DNA from 3 places in the Bradyrhizobium paxllaeri genome. Region 2 is predicted to be linked to each of the others. Evidence: predicted binding sites of a transcription regulator. Region 2 holds the regulator's gene; each other region holds the start of a gene.
What was found. The regulator PhoB, encoded in region 2, activates phosphate uptake and scavenging genes when phosphate is short. The targets are predictions, from matches to a motif close to TGTCATNNANCTGTCAT.
Positions count from the first base shown of each region.

Region 1 (7,325 bases), 2.0 Mb from region 2:
CCGGCAGGTTCAACCGCGGTCCGACGCGGTTCGCCAACAAGCCCATGATGACCTCCCGGCCCATGATCGCCAGAAGGCCTGCTTTCGCCACCGCGCCGCGGCATTTCAACGGCGGCGGCATGGGCGGCGGGAATTTCAACCGCTTCGCCGCAGGTCCGTCCCGCAGCTCGTTCGGTGGCGGTTCGTTCGGTGGGGGCTCGTTCGGCAGAATGGGTGGCGGCGGCTTCAGGCGCTAACGCAAACAATTCGTGCGCAATGAAAGATCCGGGCAGAGCACATGCTCTGCCCGGATCTAAATTTTAAGAGAGCCTGATCAGGCCACCAGCTTGGCGAACAGGTCCGCGTCGACATTGCCGCCGGACAGCACGATGACGACGTTTTTGCCCTTGGCGTCGATGCGTCCGGCCAGCAGCGCGGCGAGGCCGACGGCGCCGCCGGGCTCGACCACCAGTTTCAATTCGCGATAGGCATAGGCGACCGCCGCGCCGACTTCCTCATCGGACGCAGTCACGCCGTTCGCGAGCAGCTTGCTGTTGATCGAAAAGGTGAGTTCGCCCGGCATCGCCGCCATCAGCGCATCGCAGATGGTGCGGCCGGCGGCGTGATGGGCCTCGCGATGACCGGCGCGCAGCGACAAGCCGTGATCGTCATAATCCTTCGGCTCGGCGACGATCACCTGCGCCTGCGGGAATTTCGACTTCACCGCGGTCGCGACGCCGGCGATCAGCCCGCCGCCCGAGGCCGGGGCCACCACGATATCGGGGCTGAGTCCGAGCGCCGCCATGTCCTCGGCGATCTCGCGGCCCGCGGTGCCCTGCCCCGCGATCACGAAGGGATCGTCATAGGGGCGGACCAGCGTCGCGCCGCGCTTGCTGGCGATGCCGTTGGCGATGGCTTCGCGGTCTTCCTTGTCGCGGTCGTAGAGCACCACCTCGGCGCCGTAGCCCTTGGTGCGCTCGCGCTTGGTGACCGGCGAATCCGCAGGCATCACGATGGTCGCCTGCATGTTGAGGATCTGCGCCGCCGCCGCCACGCCCTGGGCGTGGTTGCCGGAAGAGAACGCGACGACGCCGCCGCCGCGCTTGTCCTGCGGGATCGAGGCCAGCTTGTTGAAGGCGCCGCGGAACTTGAACGATCCGGTCCGCTGCAGCATCTCTGGCTTCAGAAAGACCTTGGTCCCGACGCGCTCGTTGAGAACGGGGAACGACAAGAGCGGCGTGCGTACTGCGAACGGCGCAACTACCCGCGCTGCCGCATCGATATCTGCAGCACCGACCGGTGCCGTTGAGGCTTTTTCCGTCATGCGCATGTTGTATCGCGCTAGCGGATAGCCCGGCAAGACGCATTCAGGTGATATCAGGCGGCGAAATGCGGGTCTTCCGCCACAAATTCGGCCGCGTCGCCCTCCGATTCGATGGGACGGGAATTCAGGGCATGCTCGATGAAAACCCGCGTGGAGGCCTGCCAGGTATGGGCGGCGGCGAATTCGACGCAATCTTCCCGCGAGATCTGCAGCGCCTCCAGGCAGGCGGCCCGCAAATCCTCGCTCAGCACACCAACCGGCGCCGAGCCGATCACGTCGCGCGGACCGGTGACAGGAAAGGCCGCGACCGGCAGGCCGCTGGCCAGCGCCTCCAGCAGCACCAGCCCAAACGTGTCGGTTCGGCTGGGAAAGACGAAAATGTCGGAGGCGGCGTAGATTTCGGCCAATTCCTCGCCGTGCCTTGCGCCAAGGAACACGGCATCAGGATATTTCCGCTCCAGCGCCATCCGGGCCGGTCCATCGCCGACGACGAGCTTGGTGCCGGGCAAATCGAGGTCGAGGAAGGCTTCGAGATTCTTCTCCACCGCGATCCGGCCGACGCAGAGATAGACCGGCATCGGCAGGCAGAGATCGGTACTGCGGGGATGGAATAGCGAGGTGTCGACGCCGCGCGACCACAGCACCACGTTGCGAAAGCCGCGCGTCCGCAATTCGGCCGCCAGCGCCGGCGTCGCCGCCATCACCGCCCGGCTCGGCCGATGAAACCAGCGCAGCGCCTTCCACACCCATGATTCCGGAATCGGCGAGCGCGCCGAGACGTATTCGGGAAACCGGGTGTGAAAGCTGGTGGTGAACCGCAAACCATGCTTGCGGCAATAGCGCCGCACGAGAAGCCCGATCGGGCCCTCGGTCGCGATATGAATGCTGTCTGGCTTTGCCGCCTTGATCAGTCGCGCGATTTTTGCCGGATACGGCAGAGCCAGCCGCAGGTCGGGATAGCTCGGCATCGCAAAGGTGCGAAACGATTGCGGCGTCAGGAAACTCACCTCGATGCCAAGCCCCCTGGCCGCTTCCGCCATTGCGGTCAGCGTGCGCACCACCCCGTTGACCTGGGGATGCCACGCATCGGTTGCGACCAGGATATGCGTCATGCGGCGCGCGCCGCGACGCGGGGAACCGGCGCGGCCCTTCGCTGCGGATCGGTCCAGGTGATGATCTCGAACCTCCCGTCCTCGTGCTCGGCGAGCGCCGTGCAGCTCTCCACCCAGTCGCCGCAATTCATGTAGCGGATGCCGTGCTCGTCACGGATGGTGGCGTAGTGGATGTGGCCGCAGATCACGCCGTCGGCGCCGTGCCGTCGCGCTTCACCGGCCAGCGTCTGTTCGAACGCGCCGATATAGTTCACGGCGTTCTTGACCTTCAGCTTCGCCCATTGCGACAGCGACCAGTAGGGCACGCCGAACATCCGCCGGAAGAAGTTGACGAGACGGTTCATCTGGATGGCGAAGTCGTAGGCCTTGTCGCCGAGATGGGCGAGCCAGCGCGCGTTCTGCACCACGAGATCGAAGATGTCGCCATGGATGACGAGGTAGCGCTTGCCGTCGAGGCCCTCGTGAATGGTGTTTTCCACCACGTCGATGCCGCCGAAATGGGTGCCGTAATAGTTACGCAGGAATTCGTCGTGATTGCCGGGCACGTAGATGACCTTGGCGCCCTTGCGCGCCTTGCGCAGCATCTTCTGCACGAAGTCGTTATGCGATTGCGGCCAGTACCAGCTCGACTTCAGCGCCCAGCCATCGACGATGTCGCCGACCAGATAGATCGTGTCGGCGTCGTGGGTCTTGAGAAAGTCCAGCAATCGATCGGCTTGCGAGCCGCGAGCCCCGAGATGGACATCGGAGATGAACAAGGTACGAAAGCGCCGTTCCGGGCTTTCTTCACTCAAGGCGTCACTACCCATGCCTGTCCCCTGACAGATTTCTGTGACAGGGCGATGACTAGTTCACGCGGCCCATAGCCCCACGAGAATCAATGTCGCGCCCCCGCGATTTGCGGATAGCAGCGCGATGCGACAGGCAAGCGACACGGCAACGGCGATATCTCGACGTCGTCCCTGCGGACGCAGGGCGACGGAGACAGCTCAATAAAACTTGTGAAAATGATGCACCGGCCCGTGACCGTGGCCGACGCTGAACCGGTCTGCCGCTGCGATCGCGGCGGTGACCCACGCCTTGGCGTTACGCACGGCCGTCTCCATGCCCTCGCCCTTCGCGAGTCCCGCCGCAATCGCCGAGGATAGCGAGCAGCCGGTGCCGTGGGTGTTCTTCGTCGCCACGCGCGGCGCGGCCAGCGCGATCGTGCCATTCGCGCCGATCAGATAGTCGATGCTCTCAGCGCCCTGCCCGTGGCCGCCCTTGATCAGCACCGCCTTGCACCCCAGCCCGAGCAAACGCTTGCCCTGTTGCTCGACCGTGGCTTCGTCCGTTGCCACGGCTTCATCGAGCAGCGCCGCAGCCTCCGGCAGGTTGGGCGTGATCACCGACGCCCGCGGAATGAGCCTGGTCCGCAGCGCCTCGACGGCTTCCGCGGCGAGCAACCGGTCGCCCGAGGTTGCGACCATCACGGGATCGAGCACGACGTGCTTCGGCGACCAGCGCGAAAGTCCCGCGACGATGGCATCGATCACCGGCGGATGCGCCACCATGCCGATCTTGACCGCGCCGACGTCGAGATCGGAAAACACCGCGTCGATCTGCGCGGTGACGAATTCTGCCGGCACTTGATGGATGCCGCTGACGCCTGTGGTGTTCTGCGCCGTCAGCGCCGTGATCACGGAGGCACCGTAGACGCCCAGCGCAGCGAACGTCTTCAGGTCGGCCTGGATACCGGCACCGCCAGAGGAATCGGAGCCGGCGATGGTCAGGGCGATCGGCGTCGTCACCGCAGGTCTCGCGCAGTTGGCGTGTTGGAGGTCATGGATCGTCCTACCGCGCCCCGCCACGGGCAGCAAGCCGGGTTGCCATGACCGGCGGTTTTTGGCCTATTGGGGCCAATCTATTCGGAGACGACAGCGATGGTTCCTTTCTTCGTCCAGTTCAAATGCAAGCTCGGCCAGTCCTACGCCGTCGCCAATGCGCTCGCCGAGGCCGAAATCGCCTCGGAGATCTATTCCACCGCCGGCGATTACGATCTGCTGGTCAAGTTCTACGTCGACAACGACACCGACATCGGCCACTTCGTCAACGAGAAGGTGCAGGTGATTCCGGGCATCCAGGACACCCACACCATCATCACCTTCAAGGCGTTCGGCACGGGCTAGCAGCAACCCCGCCTGCCCAAAAAATCGCCGACGACTTCGCCCGGCGCGGCCACGCCCGGGGGCCTTATGGGAGTGCCCGTCCTGTCCGAGACGTCAGTTACCTTCGACCGGCTGAAGGCCTTCATTCAGCAGGCGCTCACCGCGGTTGGCCTGCCGGACACTGACGCCGCAGAGGTCGCGGGGCTGATGGCGGCGGCCGACCTGCAGGGGTCGGACGGACATGGCGTCAGCCGGTTGCCGCAATATGTCAGGCGGATCAAGGCCGGTGGCTTCAATGTGCGGCCGAACATCCATATCGTGCACGAGCATGCCAGCACGGCCGTGCTGAACGGCGACAACGGCATGGGCCACCTCGTCATGAAGCGCGCCGCCGGGATGGCGATCGAGAAGGCGCGCAGCACCGGCATCGGCTGGGTCAACTCGCAGTTCTCAAACCATGCCGGCCCCGCCTCGCTCTACGCCACGATGCCGCTGGCCCACGACATGATCGGGCTCTATTTCGCGGTCGGCAATGCCAATCACCTTCCGCCCTGGGGCGGCCTCGACATGCTGCTGTCGACCAATCCGATCGCGGCGGCGATTCCGGCCGGCGACGAAAACCCCATCGTGCTCGATATGGCGACGACGGTCGCGGCCTACGGCAAGGTGAAGGCCAAGGCGCTGCGCGGCGAGACCATGCCGGAGGGCTGGATGATCGACCGCAAAGGTCAGCCCCTGACCGACCCGAAACGCGCCGACGAAGGCATGCTGCTGCCGCTCGGCGGCATGGAGGCCGGATACAAGGGCTACGGCCTAGCCATGATCATCGGCCTGCTCGCGGGCACGCTCGGCGGCGCCGCGATGGGAAGCGAGGTCATCGACTTCAACCACGATGACGATAGCGTCACCAACACCGGACAGGCGATCGCCGCGATCAATATTGCAGCCTTCGGCGACGTCGCCATCTTCAAACGAAGCGTCGATGCGCTGGTGCGCGACTTCCGCAACAGCGAGCGCATCCCGGGCGTAGACCGCATCTGGGTGCCCGGCGAACGCAGCCACGAAACGCGGATGAAGCGGACGAGCGGTGGAATTCCCGTCGCCCCGGCGCTATTGCGCGCACTGGACCAGGTCGCCGACGACCTCGGAATATCGCGGCTTGGAGACTAGGCCTGCGGCTGGCGGTCGAAGCCGCCGACCGGCATCGGGCCGGCCCATCGGATAGCCTTGCGAAGTCGACCCTGCTACGCAAAACGGCACTGCCTTACCGCAACGCACGTCATGGACGTTAACCATGGCACGCTTTTGCCATAACAGGATCATTCTACCGCCTTGATATTTTTCATTATCTGGGGCGTCGTCAATCGGGAGTTCCGCGGCGGCGGACGTTCCGGGGGGAGTAGTCGCGAGTACCACCATGGGGACGCTGTACGATTTGCTCGGAGCGCTTCCGAGTGATGACGCCGAGGGCTTGCGGACGGCGTTCCGCAAGGCCGCGAAGGCGACGCATCCCGATATTAATCCCGACAATCCAGATGCGGCACAGAGATTCAGGGAACTCGTGCGCGCCTATGACATCCTGAACGATACCGAGCAGCGCGCGACCTATGATGAACTGCTCGCGATCGCGCTTCAGCCGCCCCCCGAGACGAAGACAACGCACACCTACGAGAGGCTGCACAAGCTCGCCTCCAACACGATGGCGGCCTCGGTCATTTCGGCGGTGCTGGTGGGCGGCTACGTCCTGTTCGGGCTTTTCTCGCCCCCTCCCGGCGCCGCGGAATTGCTGACCGACAGAACCACCGGCCGTGCGCAGGAAGTTTTGGCGCTGCTGCCCGACACCCCGATGCAGGACGAGGCCCACGCCCCGCGCGGTAGAGAGGTGCCGCCCGGTGGAGAGGTTTCAACCGGCACGGTCACGCTGGCCTCCGCAGCGCCGGCAGCAAAGGAAGTGGGCGCCGCGCCGATCGGCCGTTTCGGGCCGATGCCGGCTTTCGCCATGTACAATCTGGGCATTCAGTATTCGCCGCGCTTCGGCGCCGCCTATTTGGATCGCGGCTTCGTGCTGTACCGGGTGGACGATTTCGACCGCCCGTCTGCCGACATTGCAGCCGCCAGGCGTGCTGCGGATTTGAGACGCAGCAAGATCGCCACGCCCGCGCCCGTGCCGCAAAAGCCGTTGACCATCGTGCCCTCGCTGCCGGAGAGGCGCGAACCGGTCGCCGCGGCCCTGACGCCCTGGAGGCGCGAGCCGGTCACCGCAGCCTTGACGCCCTGACGGCGCGCGAGGCGCGTTCTTCCATCGAGGCCGTCAGCCTTCTTTCTTCTTCGGCCGCGGCGGTCCCTCGACCGCGGGCAGCGACTTCACGTATTCCGCTATCGCGGCGCGATCCTCCGGCGACAACTGCGACGTATTCTTGATCACGCGCACCATCGATCCGCCCGCGGTGTCGCCATCGGGCGTTTGTCCGGTCTCGAGGAAGTAGGTGATGTCCTTTGCGCTCCACTCGGCCAGTCGCTTCTGGGTGATGTTGGGCACCCAGCCCTCGCCCTCCGGATTGGGCCCGCCGGCGAAGCGCTGCGTCTCGACGATGTCGCCGAGGAAGTTGCGCGGGCTGTGGCACTCGGCGCAATGGCCCATGCCGTTGACGAGATAAGCGCCGCGATTCCATGACGGAGAACGCGAGGCGTCCACCGTGGTGAGCTTGTCGTCCATGAACAGCCATTTCCAGATTCCGACATTGCGGCGGATATTGAATGGAA
Region 1 covers NZ_CP042968.1:5,714,953-5,722,277, forward strand. The annotation lists gene LMTR21_RS27280 (caspase family protein) at 1-236, shown strand, start outside; gene LMTR21_RS27285 (threonine ammonia-lyase) at 314-1,303, opposite strand; gene LMTR21_RS27290 (glycosyltransferase family 4 protein) at 1,357-2,415, opposite strand; gene LMTR21_RS27295 (UDP-2,3-diacylglucosamine diphosphatase) at 2,412-3,224, opposite strand; gene thiD (bifunctional hydroxymethylpyrimidine kinase/phosphomethylpyrimidine kinase) at 3,405-4,205, opposite strand; gene LMTR21_RS27305 (Lrp/AsnC ligand binding domain-containing protein) at 4,338-4,583, shown strand; gene LMTR21_RS27310 (Ldh family oxidoreductase) at 4,650-5,732, shown strand; gene LMTR21_RS27315 (J domain-containing protein) at 5,980-6,840, shown strand; gene LMTR21_RS27320 (c-type cytochrome) at 6,874-7,325, opposite strand, start outside.
Region 1: the regulator PhoB is predicted to act here: its motif matches at 3,247-3,263, upstream of LMTR21_RS27295 (UDP-2,3-diacylglucosamine diphosphatase).

Region 2 (7,325 bases):
GGTCGAGAGCGACGTAATGGACGCTGCCGGACCTTACGATCGCGCGAGGGCTCTCAGCGCGTTCAAGCTCGGCGACGTCACCTTCTACTGGATCACGCGCGCCTGCGCGATCTCGGTTCTCCTCATCCTCGGCGGCATCATCATCTCGCTGATCGTCGGTGCCTGGCCCGCGATCCGCGAATATGGCGCGGCCTTCCTGTGGACGCAGCGCTGGGCGCCGTCGGCCGATCCGCCCGTACTGGGTGCGCTCGGCCCGATCTACGGCACGCTGATCACCTCGGTGATCGCGATGATGATCGCGATTCCCGTCGGTCTTGGCATCGCGATTTTCCTCACCGAGATATGCCCGCTCTGGCTGCGCCGTCCCATCGGTCTTGCGGTCGAACTGCTCGCCGGCATCCCCTCGATCATCTACGGCATGTGGGGCTTCTTCGTGCTCGGCCCGTTCCTGGCCAATACCTTCCAGCCCTTCATGATCAGCATTTTCGACGGCGTACCTGTGCTGGGCACGGTCTTCGCCGGTCCCCCGTCCTATCTCAGCCTGTTCAACGCCGCGCTGATTCTGGCGATCATGGTGCTGCCTTTCATCACCTCGATCTCGGTCGACGTCTTCAAGACGGTGCCGCCGGTACTGAAGGAAGCGGCCTACGGCGTCGGCTGCACCACCTGGGAAGTCGTCCGCAACGTCGTGATCCCCTACACCCGTGTCGGCGTGATCGGCGGCATCATGCTGGCGCTCGGCCGCGCGCTCGGCGAAACCATGGCGGTCACCTTCATCATCGGCAATTCGTTCAAGATCCAGTCCTCGATCTTCGCGCCGGGCACCACCATCTCCGCCGCCATCGCCTCCGAATTCGCCGAGAGCGACGGGTTGCACCAGTCCGGCCTGATCCTGCTTGGGCTACTGCTGTTCGTGCTGACGTTCTTCGTGCTGGCGGCTGCGCGGCTGATGCTGATGCGGCTGGAAAAGAAGGCGGGGAACTGAGATGAACCCGATCTACGCTTCCCGCCGCCGCAAGAACGTCGTCATCAAGTTCCTGTGCCTGGCCGCCGCGGCGTTCGGCGTCACCTGGCTGGCGCTGATCCTGTTCACGCTGTTCTACAACGGCCTGACCGGGCTTTCGCTGCAGGTCTTCGCTCAGGATACGCCGCCGCCGGGCTCGACCGAGGGCGGCCTGCGCAACGCCATCATCGGCTCGATCATCATGACGGTGATCGGCGTCGGCATCGGCGCGCCGCTTGGCCTTTTCGCCGGCACCTACCTCGCCGAATACGGCAAGCACGACAAGCTCACCTCGGTGATCCGCTTCATCAACGACATACTGTTGAGCGCGCCCTCGATCATCATCGGCCTGTTCATCTATGGCGCCATCGTGGTACCGATGGGCGGCTTCTCCGCCTTCGCCGGCTGTCTGGCGCTCGCCGTGATCGTGATCCCCGTCGTGGTCCGCACCACCGAGGACATGCTCGGGCTGGTGCCCAATCCCCTGCGCGAAGCTGCGTCTGCGCTCGGCCTGCCGCGCTCGCTGGTCATCCGGCGCATCGCCTATCGTGCGGCGCGAAGCGGTCTGATCACCGGCGTGCTACTCGCCACTGCCCGCGTCGCCGGCGAAACCGCGCCGCTGCTGTTCACCGCGCTGTCGAACCAGTTCTTCAGCCTGAACCTGACCAAGACGATGGCGAACCTGCCGGTCACCATCAACAACTTCGTCCAGAGCCCCTATGCCTACTGGAAGGAACTCGCCTGGAGCGGGGCCTTGCTGATCACGCTCACCGTATTGGCCCTGAATATTGGCGCGCGCATTCTCGGCGCCGAGAGGACATCCAAATGACCGATCTTTCCGTATCCGTGAGTTCCGCCAGTGGACCCGTCCCGCAGGTGCCGTTGCCCGAGGCGGCGCCCAAGGTCACCGCGCGCGGCCTGAACTTCTATTACGGCGAGCACCATGCGTTGAAGAACATCAACCTGACGCTCGGCACCAACCGCGTCACCGCCTTCATCGGCCCGTCCGGCTGCGGCAAGTCCACGTTGCTGCGCATCTTCAACCGGATGTACGATCTCTATCCCGGCCAGCGCGCTACCGGGCAGTTGCTGCTGGACCAGACCAACGTTCTCGACCCCAAGCTCGATCTCAATCTGTTGCGGGCCCGGGTCGGCATGGTGTTCCAGAAGCCGACACCGTTCCCGATGACGATCTATGAGAACATCGCCTTCGGCATCCGACTCTATGAGAAGATCTCCAAGTCGGAAATGGACGGCCGGGTGGAGAAGGCGCTGCGCGGTGGCGCGCTGTGGAACGAGGTCAAGGACAAGCTCAATGCCAGCGGCCTCTCGCTCTCCGGCGGCCAGCAGCAGCGGCTCTGCATCGCCCGCACGGTCGCTGTCAGGCCTGAGGTGATCCTGTTCGACGAACCTTGTTCGGCGCTCGATCCGATCTCGACCGCCAAGATCGAGGAACTGATCCAGGAACTGGCGGAGGACTACACGATCGCCATCGTTACCCATAATATGCAGCAGGCGGCCCGCGTCTCCGACAAGACCGCCTTCATGTATCTCGGCGAGCTGATCGAATTCGACGACACCAACAAGATTTTCACCTCGCCTAGCGATCGACGTACCCAGGACTACATCACCGGGCGGTTTGGTTAAGGAGATAACAGATGGCTTCCGAGCACACCGCCAAAGCGTTCGACAGCGATCTTCAGGAGCTGACCCGCCTCGTCGCCGAGATGGGCGGCATGGTCGAACGCATGATCACCGAATCCGTCGACGCGCTGGTCCGCCGGGACGTCTCACTCGGCAAGCGCGTCGTCGCGACCGATGTCGAGATCGACCGCCTGCAGCACCTGATCGAGGAGCGCGCGGTGCTGACCATCGCCCGCCGCCAGCCGATGGCGATCGACTTGCGCGAAATCGTCGGCGCCATGCGCGTCGCCACCGATCTGGAGCGGATCGGCGATCTCGCCAAGAACATGGGCAAGCGGGTCGCGGCGCTGGAGAACGATTTCCAGCCGCTGAAGCTGATGCGCGGCCTGGAGCACATGACCGATCTGGTGCAGTCGCAGGTCAAGTCGGTGCTGGACGCCTATGCGGCGCACGACCTGCCGGCGGCGATGGCGGTGTGGAAGGGCGACGAGGAAGTCGACGCCATCTGCACCTCGCTGTTCCGCGAACTGCTCACCTACATGATGGAAGACCCGCGCAACATCTCGTTCTGCATTCATTTGATGTTCTGCGCCAAGAATATCGAGCGGATCGGCGACCACGCCACCAACATCGCCGAAACCGTGTTCTACATGATCGAGGGCCAGCAGATGCTCGACAAGCGCCCGAAGGGCGACATGACGACGTTTGCCTCCACGGTTCCGAATAGCTGAGGATACCAAGAATGAGCGCACGCATCATGGTGGTCGAGGACGAGGAAGCGCTGACCACGCTGTTGCGCTACAACCTCGACGCCGAAGGCTATGAGGTCGAGACCGTCGGCCGCGGCGACGATGCCGATACGCGGCTGAAGGAGCGCGTGCCCGATCTCGTCGTGCTCGACTGGATGTTGCCGGGCCTCTCCGGCATCGAACTCTGCCGCCGCCTGCGCGCCCGCCCGGAAACCAAGCAACTGCCGATCATCATGCTGACCGCGCGTGGCGAGGAGAGCGAGCGCGTACGCGGGCTTGCGACCGGTGCCGACGATTACATCGTCAAGCCGTTCTCGGTGCCGGAACTTTTGGCGCGGGTGAAGGGCCTGTTGCGGCGGGCAAGCCCGGAGCGGCTCGCTACTGTGCTCACCTATGGCGACATCGAGCTCGACCGCGAGAAGCGCCGCGTCGCGCGCTCCGGCCGCCAGATCGACCTCGGCCCGACCGAGTATCGCCTGCTGGAATTTTTCCTCGAACATCCCGGCCGCGTCTTCAGCCGCGAGCAATTGCTCGACAGCGTCTGGGGCCGCGACATCTACATCGACGAGCGCACCGTCGACGTCCACATCGGCCGCCTGCGCAAGCTGCTCAATCCGGGTCGGGAACAGGATCCCATCCGCACCGTGCGCGGCGCGGGATACGCGCTGGATGATCGCTTCGCGAAGGTGGAGCCGTAAGGCTTCGCTGCCATCTCGGCGCATTCAGCCGTCGTCCCCGCGAACGCGGGGACCCATAACCACTAATCTCGATTGTTGAAATGCGCTGGAGCCCCAGCGAGGCATAACCACAAACACCTGTGGTTATGGGTCCCTGCGTTCGCAGGGACGACGACGTTGAGATAATCGCGCCCCTTACCGCGTCTGCTTCGGCGCCTGCCGCCGCCGATCGGCCGCCGGCTGATACGCCACGCGCGAGTGATGCGCGCAATAGGGCAGGCCGGTGAGCGCCTTGCCGCCGCAGAAGAAGAACTCCGGGCTCGAGGGATCGCCGACCGGCCAGTGGCAGGTCGCCTCGTTCAATTCGAGCAGCGAGAGCCGCTGGCTCATCGGCACCACATTGTCGAAGGCAATCGGATCGGCCTCGATCTCCACCTCGAAAGCGTGCGCCAGCGCGGTGTTGCCGCGCGAAACCGGGCGCGACACCCGCATCATCTGCTGAGCGGCGGGGCGTGCCTTGCGCTGCCGCGGAGCAGCCGAGGAGGGGCTCTTGGCGCGGCCGGACAGGCCGAGCCGGTGTACTTTGCCGATCACGGCGTTTCGCGTCACATTTCCGAGTTCCGCGGCAATCTGGCTCGCCGATAATCCGGCTTCCCAGAGCTTCTTCAGCTGCTCGACGCGATCGTCGGACCAGGTTAAAACCGTCATCGTAATCTTCCCTTCGCATCGCGCCGGCCAATCGAGGGCAGCGCTGGCGATGTCATTCGTCTCAAAAATCCCTGCGGTCAGAATCCCTTAGCCCTCGCCGGGCGCGGAAAGAGCGCCCGAACGTTTACGCCTGCACAAATGGACTCTTAGGGATCAGAACTGCCGCACGAGATGTCGTACCCGACAGCCCAAACGCTACAATATGGCGTGACTCGGGCGCAAGAGTCCGCGCCCCAACGTCCACATGTTCCGACATCTAGGCTTTTCACTGCGTGTTTTACACCACACCGCAATCCTACGGATTTCGGCATCTTGCACTGCAGGAAAGGCCGTTCCATGGCGTGTTGACAGCGCTCCCGGCCTACATAGAATACCTCTCACGTGCCGCCCTTAAGAGGCGGCACGTTTCGTTTTCGCCAGACCGGCTGCTGCCGCGTTCGCGCTACTGCCTGCGTGTCCCCGGCCGGTCAAACCTTCAGTGCAAACCTTTTGTGATTGCCATGACCAATAGCGCCACGTCGCATCTGCTCCCCGTCTTCGCCAGGGTCGATCTCGGCTTCGAAAGCGGCGAGGGCTGCTGGCTGACCGCAACCAATGGCGAGCGCTATCTCGATTTCACCTCGGGCGTCGCGGTGAATGCGCTGGGTCATTGCCATCCGCATCTGATCAAGGCGCTGCAGGAGCAGGCGACCAAGCTCTGGCACATGTCGAACCTGTTCAAGTCGCCCGATGGCGAGAAGCTCGCCGCGCGGCTGTGCGAGCAGAGCTTTGCTGACTTCGTGTTCTTCTGCAATTCCGGCGCGGAGGCGATGGAGGGCGTGATCAAGGTCGTCCGCCGCTATCAATTCTCCAAGGGCCATCCCGAGCGCTATCGCCTCATCACCTTCGAGGGTGCGTTCCACGGCCGCACGCTGGGCACGCTCGCGGCCACCGGCTCCGCCAAATACCTTGAAGGCTTTGGTCCGCCGATGGACGGTTTCGACCAGGTGCCGCACGGCGATCTGGAAGCCGTGAAGAAGGCGATCGGTCCGAACACCGCCGGCGTCCTGATCGAGCCGGTGCAGGGCGAGGGCGGCGTGCGCTCGGCGCCGCAATCCTTCTTCAAGGCCTTGCGCCAGCTCTGCGACGAGAAGGGCCTGTTGCTCGCGTTCGACGAGGTGCAGACCGGCATGGGCCGCACGGGCGATCTCTTTGCCTACAAGCGCGTCGGCGTGACGCCGGATGTGATGTCGCTGGCGAAAGCACTCGGCGGCGGTTTCCCGATCGGCGCGGTGCTGGCGACGGCGGAAGCGGCCAGCGGCATGACGCCGGGCTCGCATGGCTCGACCTTCGGCGGCAATCCGCTGGCGATTTCGGCCGCGAACGCCGTCCTCGACGTGATGCTGAAGCCCGGCTTCTTCGATCACGTGCAGAAAATGTCGCTGCTGTTGAAACAGAAACTCGCTTCCGTGGTCGACCGCTATCCCGCCGTGCTCTCGGAAGTGCGCGGCGAGGGGCTCCTCGTCGGCGTCAAGGCCGTGGTGCCCTCGGGCGATCTGGTCAATGCGCTGCGCGACCAGAAACTGCTGACGGTCGGTGCCGGCGACAATGTGGTGCGCTTCCTCGCGCCCCTGATCGTGACCGAGGCCGAGATCGATCAGTCCGTTCAGATGCTGGAGCGCGCCTGCGCCGCGCTGTCGGCCACGCAGTTGAAGAAGGCGGCAGGCTGATGAGCAAATCCGTCCGTCACTTCCTCGACATCAACGAGCTGCCGCCGAAGGAGCTGCGCAACATGCTGGCGCTCAGCGCCGACATGAAGGCGAAGCTGAAGGCGCACGAGAAGGGCAAGAAGCCGCTCGAAGGCAAGACGCTGGCGATGATCTTCGAACGGCCCTCGACCCGCACGCGGGTGTCGTTCGACGTCGGCATGCGCCAGCTCGGCGGTGAAGCCATCATGCTCACTGGCGCGGAGATGCAGCTCGGCCGCGGCGAGACCATCGCCGATACCGCGCGCGTGCTGTCGCGCTATGTCGATGCGATCATGATCCGCATCCTCAACCACGATGCGCTGCTGGAGCTCGCCGCGCACGCCACCGTGCCCGTGATCAACGGTCTGACGCGGCGCTCGCATCCCTGCCAGGTGATGGCCGACCTGATGACCTTCGAGGAGCATCGCGGCCCGATCGAGGGCAGGACGGTGGCCTGGACCGGCGATGACAATAATGTGCTGGCGTCGTGGGCGCATGCGGCCGAGCGTTTCAAGTTCAAGCTCAATGTCGCGACCCCGCCGCAGCTCGCGCCGAACAAGGCGATGAAGGACTGGATCAAGGCGACGCAGGCGCCGATCGTGCTCGGCACCGACCCTGAAGCCGCCGTGCGCGGCGCCGATTGCGTCGTCACCGACACCTGGGTCTCGATGGGCGACAAGGATGGCGAGCACCGCCACAACGTGCTCAAGCCCTATCAGGTCAACGCGAAACTGATGTCGCTGGCCAGCAAGGACGCGATCTTCATGCACTGCCTGCCCGCGCATCGCGGCGAGGAGGTTACCGATGAAGTGATCGA
Region 2 covers NZ_CP042968.1:7,739,646-7,746,970, reverse strand. The annotation lists gene pstC (phosphate ABC transporter permease subunit PstC) at 1-985, shown strand, start outside; gene pstA (phosphate ABC transporter permease PstA) at 987-1,832, shown strand; gene pstB (phosphate ABC transporter ATP-binding protein PstB) at 1,829-2,650, shown strand; gene phoU (phosphate signaling complex protein PhoU) at 2,662-3,378, shown strand; gene phoB (phosphate regulon transcriptional regulator PhoB) at 3,390-4,094, shown strand; gene LMTR21_RS37080 (GcrA family cell cycle regulator) at 4,269-4,781, opposite strand; gene LMTR21_RS37075 (aspartate aminotransferase family protein) at 5,282-6,490, shown strand; gene argF (ornithine carbamoyltransferase) at 6,490-7,325, shown strand, end outside.

Region 3 (7,325 bases), 990 kb from region 2:
CCGAACGAGGACCATTGTGCGGCCAGGATCAGCCTGCGGTCGAGCAACCGCACGCCGCCGGTCGTGGTGATCTTGCGCGGCGTGATGGTCGAAAGCCCGATATTGGTCGCGACGTTCTTGCCGCGGATCAGGTGGCCGGCGACGCCGAAATACCACAGGCCTGCGTCATACATCGTCTCGGCCTCGAAGCCTTCGATCCGGGCCTGTGCGATGTTCTGGTACTGGTAGAATCGCGGGAACGTGCCGAACGGCGGCACCGCCGTGAATCCGAACGGGACGAGATCGATATAGTTGCTGACGTCGTTCCGGAACAGGTTGAACTTGCCACGGAAGCTGTCGTTCGCGGCAAAGATGCCGTCATATTTCACGTTGAGGCCGAGTTCCTTGTTCTTGCCGACCTCCGGCCGCAGGGCCGCATTCGGCAGGAAGCAGAAAAGACCGACAGTGCCGTCCGGGCAGTTGAAGAACGCCGGGCCGCCGCCGGTAGCGTGCGCACCGGAGATCAGCGTCTCCGTGATCGAGGGCGCGCGGTAGCCTTCGGCGTAGCTGACATAGGGCGTAAGGCCCGCCACCGGCGTCACGCCGATGGTCATCTTTGGCGAGAAGCGGTCGCCGCCGCCGGTGGTCGCCACGAACGGCGAATGCAGGTCATAGCGATCGTAGCGGATCGCGCTGATGACCTCGAGCCAGGTTGAGTAGTTCTGCTTCAGCTGCGCAAATCCCCCGGAAACGGTGCGCAGACCGCTCGGCGTGGTGATGTTGGAATTACCGCGGCTATCGAAGGTTTTCACGTCATCCTGAAACGCGTCGACTCCGAGCGTGACCGCGTTGCGCCAGTCGCCGACATTGAACCGGGTGGTGTTGTTGACATCGATCCCGAGCGTGTCGAGCACGTAGCCGCGCTTGTCACCGACACAGCCGGAGATGTTGTTGCCGACGTTGCCGGGACCGCAAAAGGCCGCGCCACTTGCGCTGTTATGATGTGTCTTGACCTGGTCGTTGTCGGTGCGGTTGCCGTACAGCGACATGCTCCAGTCCCAGAGATTGTCGTCTGGCCTGCTGTATTTCCAGGTCAGTGTACCCATGTAGTTCTTCGCGTCCGACGCGTAGACCGACGAGCCCTGGAACAGCGCGCGTTGCGCCGCCGTCAGCACCGGTCCGCGATTGAACTGGCCGATGCTGTATTGGTAATCCTGAAATACGCCGCCGAGCTTGATCTCATGGCCTTCGGCAGGACGCACCGTGACCTTCATCAACCCGGCAGCGATCTCGTTGCCGGTATTGCCGATCTCGGTGCCGTTGCCGTCCTTGTAATTGCCCTGCGTGCGGTACACCGCGCCACCGAAGACATCGACATCGGGGGTAGCGCGCACGCCGCCGAAGATCGAGCCGAGGCCGCGAGCATTGTTGGTGCCGCCGGAGCCGGTCATGTCGACGCCCCAGCGCTCGCCCGGGCGCACGACGTCGTTGATGTCCTTGGTGCGGAACGAAACCACGCCGCCGATCGCGCCGGAGCCGTAGATGTTCGCGGTCGGACCGCGCACCACGTCGACACCGCCGACCAGTTCGGGATCGAGGAAGAACGAGCCGTTGGCGTTGTGTCCGGTACGCTGGTAGTTTTGCCGCGCGCCGTCGACGACGACCGCGACGCGGCCGAAATCCTGCAGGCCGCGGATGTTGATCACGGTCGAGGGATCGTCGCCGCGCTCCTGGAAGGACACGCCGGGCACGCTATAGAAGACGTCGGACAGCCGGTTCGGCTGCAGGCCCTGGATCTGCTCCATCGACACAGAACTCACCGGCGCCAGCGAATCGATCGCGCGCTCGTTGGTCTTGGTCGCGACTGCCGTAATCGTATCGAGCGATTGCACCGGCGCAACGCCAGCCTGCGCGTGCGCATTCATCGCCGCCGATTGAGTATCCTGCTGCGGCTTGGCTTGCTGGCGCTTGGCCTGCTTCTGCTTCTTTTGCTCGGCAGACCGCGTGACGGCCTCCGCTTCGAGCGCCTGCGTGAACGCTGCGCTTGACGACATCACTGCGAACGAAAATGCCGACGCGCCCAAAACCAAGGCGCGCGAATACCTAGCCCCGAAAGCCATACTGCCCCAACCTGTTATCTGTCTCTTGGGTCTGGCTGGCGGGCGCCGTGGTGATGAACGGCTGCTTGCTGGCTACCAATTGTCGCGACCGGGCACCCCCGCACGTGTCGCATTCATCTTCGTTACGCCGCGTTCCGGGAACGGTCAATAATGCCATCGGGCACTTTATATCGATTGTAAAGTGCAGTGGTTGGATTGCAGCCCTGCCCAACGGTACAAGCTTAGATCGATTGAATTTTTCGGGGCACCAAGACGCGAAATGTCTACAGCAGGGGGAAGCAAGCTCGGAGAGGCCCGAACACAATCGGCAAATTCCGCTGCCGCGACGAGATCTCTCGTTGTAAACGGCAACCGGATCGACAGCCGCGAACTGTTCGCCAGCGAGCGCGAGATCATCATCGCGCATGGCGAGGAGAATTATCGCCTGCGGCTGACATCGCAGAACAAACTGATCCTGACCAAGTGACCGACCAGGTAAACCCGCAATGACAATTTGTCGCACGCTCGCGTTGACGGCCGCTGCGGGCTGCTTCCTGCTCGGCAGCGTCGCGCTCGCTGCCGGCATCACGGTGCACGATGCCCGCGACCGCGACGTCACGATCGGCGACGTTGGGCGGATCGTCTCGATCGGCGGTGCCATCACCGAGATTCTCTATGCGCTCGGTTTCGAGGACCGTCTCGCTGGCGTCGATTCGACGAGCCTCTATCCGGCTGCGGCGCTGCGCGACAAGCCGAATGTCGGCTACATGCGCCAGCTTTCCGCCGAGGGCGTGCTGGGTCTCAATCCTTCGCTGGTGCTCGCCGTGCAGGGGTCCGGGCCGAAGGAAACCATGGATGTGCTCGACGCGGCCAAGGTGCCGCTGGTGCTGGTGCCCGAGACCTTCTCCGAACAGGGCCTGATCGAGAAGATCAAGCTGGTCGGCCACGCCATGGGCGCGGACAGCCGCGCCGCATGTCTGACCGCGGCTGTCTCCGGCGACCTGGCGCAACTGCGCGAGCTGCGCGCCAAGGTGACCAAACCCGTCCGCGTGATGTTCGTGATGTCGCTGTTGAACGGTCGCGCCATGGCCGCCGGAAAGAACACCGCGGCAAACGAGATCATCGCGCTAGCCGGCGGCGTCAACGCCATCGACGGCTATGAGGGCTACAAGCCCATCAACGACGAGGCGATCGTCGCGGCCAAACCGGACGTCGTTCTCTCGATCCAGCGTGGCAAGGACTCGCTGGACGCCGAAGCCGTCTACGTCCATCCCGCCTTCGCGCTGACGCCGGCTGCGGCCAACAAGGCCTTCATCTCGATGGAAGGCCTCTATCTGCTCGGCTTCGGGCCGCGCACGGCGGCAGCCGCGCGCGATCTCTCGGTCAAGCTCTATCCGGCGCTGGCGCCGCAGGCGGAGAAGTTTGCGCCGGCGGCGCTGACGGCCAACTGCCGGTCATGACGGCGTTGACCGGAGCCGGCTCGCGGCGTCGTGCCGGATATGCGTTTCGCCCGTCCGCTTCCCTCGCCATCGTCTGTCTGCTCGCAACACTTGCCGGCACGGCCGTGATCGCCCTCACCGTAGGAGCAGCCGGAATTCCGCTTGCACGGCTGCCCGCCGCCCTGGGCCTGTGGCCGGACGCCGTGCCGTCGCCGACGCTGGCGCGCGACCAGCTCGTCGTGTGGTCGATCCGGATTCCGCGGATCGCCGCGGCGGCTATGATCGGCGCGCTGCTCGCGGCCTCCGGTGCAATCATGCAGGGGCTGTTTCGAAACCCGCTCGCCGATCCCGCGCTGGTTGGCGTTTCCTCTGGAGGCGCGTTCGCAGCCGCGGCCGCTATCGTCATCACCGACAGCCGGTTCGGCGCGAGCCTGCACTTCATGCAGAACCAGTTGCTGCCGGTCGCGGCTTTCGTTGGCTCGCTGGCGACAACGATCATCCTCTACTCGATCGCGAGCCGCTCCGGACGTACCTCGATTGCGATCTTCCTGTTGGCCGGCCTTGCGATCGCCGCCATCGCCAATGCCGGCATCGGGCTTCTGGTCTTCATCGCCGACGACCGCCAGTTGCGCGACATCACCTTCTGGCTGTTGGGCTCGCTCAGCGGCGCGACCTGGCCGAAGCTCGCCGCGTTGGCGCCGGTGCTGGGAATAGCGCTGGCCGCCTGCTTCTCGATCGCGCGCGGGCTCGACGTGCTCGTGCTGGGCGAAGCCGAGGCGTTCCACAGCGGCGTCGACGTCGAACGGCTGAAGCGGATTTCAATCGTGCTGGTGTCGGCAATGACCGGCGTTGCCGTCTCCGTCTGCGGCGTCGTTGGCTTCGTCGGCATCGTGGTGCCGCATCTGCTACGGCTGGTGATTGGACCGGCGCACCGTCTGTTGTTGCCGGCCTCGATGCTGTTTGGCGCGGTGCTGATGACGGGCGCGGATACATTGGCCCGCACCATCGTGGCGCCCGCGGAAATGCCGATCGGGATTCTCACCGCCGCGATCGGCGCGCCGTTCTTCCTGGGCATGCTGCTGCGCCAGCGCGGGCTGGTCTCGCTGTGACCGCCCTTCTCGAAGCACAGTCCGTCTCGATGGTGGTCGGCGGCGCCACGCTGGTCGACGGCATCGATCTGCAGATCAAGGCGGGCGAGATGGTCGCCATCGTCGGCCCCAACGGCGCCGGTAAATCGACGCTGCTGCGGATGCTGTCCGGCGATCTTCGCCCGACACGGGGAGAGGTCAGGCTGAAGCAGCGCGACATCCGCCTCTATCCGCCGCGCCAACTCGCGTTTCACCGTGCGATGCTGTCGCAGCACGTCAACGTCACCTTCCCGTTCACGGTCGAGGAAATCGTCCATATGGGCGCGGGCGATGCCGGTCGCGCCACCGCCCAGCCGCTGGTCGACGCGGCGCTCGGCGAGGTCGGCCTTTCGCATTTCAGCCAGCGGCAATTGCCGACGCTCTCCGGCGGCGAGCAGCAGCGCGCGCATTTCGCCCGCGTGCTGGTGCAGCTCGCCTGCGGCGAGGCGCAGCATGGTCCCGGCCTTCTCTTGCTCGACGAGCCGACTTCCAGCCTCGACATGCGCCATCAGATCGATCTGGTGGAAACGGCGAAACAGCGCGCGCAGAACGGCACCGCCGTGATCGCCGTGCTGCATGATCTCAATCTCGCCATGCGCTTCGCCGACCGCATCGTGCTCTTGCACCGAGGCCGGCTCGCCGTCGACGGCGGGCGCAGCGAAGCGATCACGGCCGAGACCATCCGCCGGATTTTCGAGGTCGATGTGACGATCGACTACACCGAGCAGGGCGTGCCGTTCCTGCTGCCGCAGACCATGCGGCCGGCAGCATCGCCCTAGAAACCGGCTCTGACGGCATAAGGCCGCAGCCTTATCCAACGGCGTCACACGCCGTTCATGAAACTGTCAGCCGGCTGTAACAGCCGCTCCGCAAGACACGGCGCATCGTCATCACAAGGAGATCCGCCATGCGCGTGTCATTGCTCTGCTCCGTTGCGTCAGTCTTTCTGGTCAGTGCCGCCTTCGCGCAAGGCGAAGGCGAGTTTCCCGCCACACTGAAGGGCCACGCCGTGCTGCCGGCGCAGAGCTTCATCGACGCGCCCACTGACGCGCCCGATGATCTCAAGACCGCGGGCAAATACACCACCGGCAAGCGCACCGATGCCGTGGGCACCGTGATGGGCAAGTCCTATGAGCGGCCGACTGGCGTCTCGCTGCCGTTCAAGGGGCAACCGCTGCAGGGCCATTCCGGCATCAAGGTGATGTCGGACGGCTCGTTCTGGGTGCTCACCGACAACGGCATGGGCTCGCGCTACAACTCGGCCGACTCGATGTTGTACCTCAACCGCCACAAGATCCACTGGGCCAGCGGCAAGATCGAGCGGCAGGAAACCATCTTCCTGCACGATCCCGACAAGAAGGTGCCGTTCCGCATCGTGCATGAGGACACTGCAAAGCGCTATCTCACCGGCGCCGATTTCGACACCGAAGGCTTTCAGATCATTGGTGACACCTTCTGGATCGGCGACGAGTTCGGCCCCTATGTGCTGAAGGCCGACAAGACCGGCAAGGTCCTGGCCGTGTTCGAGACCACTGCCGACGGCAAGCCGGTGCGCTCGCCGGATCACTGGTCGGTGCAGTCGCCGGCGACGCCGGGCGCGAGCTACACCACCGTCAACCTGCGCCGCTCCAAGGGCTATGAAGGCTTTGCCGCCTCGAAGGACGGCAAATTCCTCTACGGCCTGCTCGAAGGCCCGCTCTGGGACGCCGAGAAAAAGGACGTTGAAAAGGTCGACGGCAAGGAAGCGTCGCGCATCCTCGAATTCGACGTCGCCGCCGAAAAATTCACCGGCCGCTATTGGACTTACGTGTTTGAGCAGAATGGCAACGCCATCGGCGACTTCAACATGATCGACGGATCAACCGGCCTGATCATCGAGCGCGACAATGGCGAAGGCACCGCCGACAAGGCCTGCCCGGCCGGCCAGCGCGGCGAGAACTGCTTTCCCGATCTCGCCAAGTTCAAGCGCGTCTACAAGGTCGAGCTTTCCGACGCCAATGCCGGCAAGCCCGTGCGCAAGATCGCCTATATCGACCTGATGAAGATCAGGGATCCCGAGAAGAAGGCGCGCAAGCCGCTCAACGACGGCGTGCTGACCTTCCCGTTCTTCACCATCGAGAACGTCGATCGCGTCGACGACACGCACATCATCGTCGGCAACGACAACAACCTGCCGTTCTCGTCGAGCCGCGATCCCAACAAGGCCGACGACAATGAATTCGTGCTGCTGGAAGTGGCTGAGTTTTTGAAGGCGAAGTGAGGGTCTCTCGCCGTCATTGCGAGGAGCAAAGCGACGAAGCCATCCATCTATCCCCGCGCGGGAATGTGGATTGCTTCGCTGCGCTCGCAATGACGGCTCCTTCCGTGACCGAACGACGCCGCCCTACCCCGCCGGCACCATCACGACGCCCTTGTCCTTGGGCCAGCGAATCCGCCACGCGAAGTTGATGTCCCTCACCTCGCCTGCCTTGGCCTCAAACGCCCACTCCAGCACGCCGCGCCGGTCGCGCGCATTGGTCGCGGACGGCGGCGTCGTGGAGGACAGCATCTCGACCTGGATCTCCTCGTTCTCGCTGACCGGCAGTTGGTCCTCGATCGCGATCCGGATCGGGAAATCATGACCGTTGCGCACCGTGGTCTTGAACGCCCGCTCGTCGGTCTTCGAGGTCGTCATGATCAGG
Region 3 covers NZ_CP042968.1:6,747,245-6,754,569, forward strand. The annotation lists gene LMTR21_RS32190 (TonB-dependent hemoglobin/transferrin/lactoferrin family receptor) at 1-2,033, opposite strand, end outside; gene LMTR21_RS32195 (hemin uptake protein HemP) at 2,359-2,565, shown strand; gene LMTR21_RS32200 (heme/hemin ABC transporter substrate-binding protein) at 2,585-3,538, shown strand; gene LMTR21_RS32205 (FecCD family ABC transporter permease) at 3,535-4,626, shown strand; gene LMTR21_RS32210 (heme ABC transporter ATP-binding protein) at 4,623-5,423, shown strand; gene LMTR21_RS32215 (esterase-like activity of phytase family protein) at 5,552-6,904, shown strand; gene LMTR21_RS32220 (mucoidy inhibitor MuiA family protein) at 7,028-7,325, opposite strand, start outside.
Region 3: the regulator PhoB is predicted to act here: its motif matches at 5,488-5,504, upstream of LMTR21_RS32215 (esterase-like activity of phytase family protein).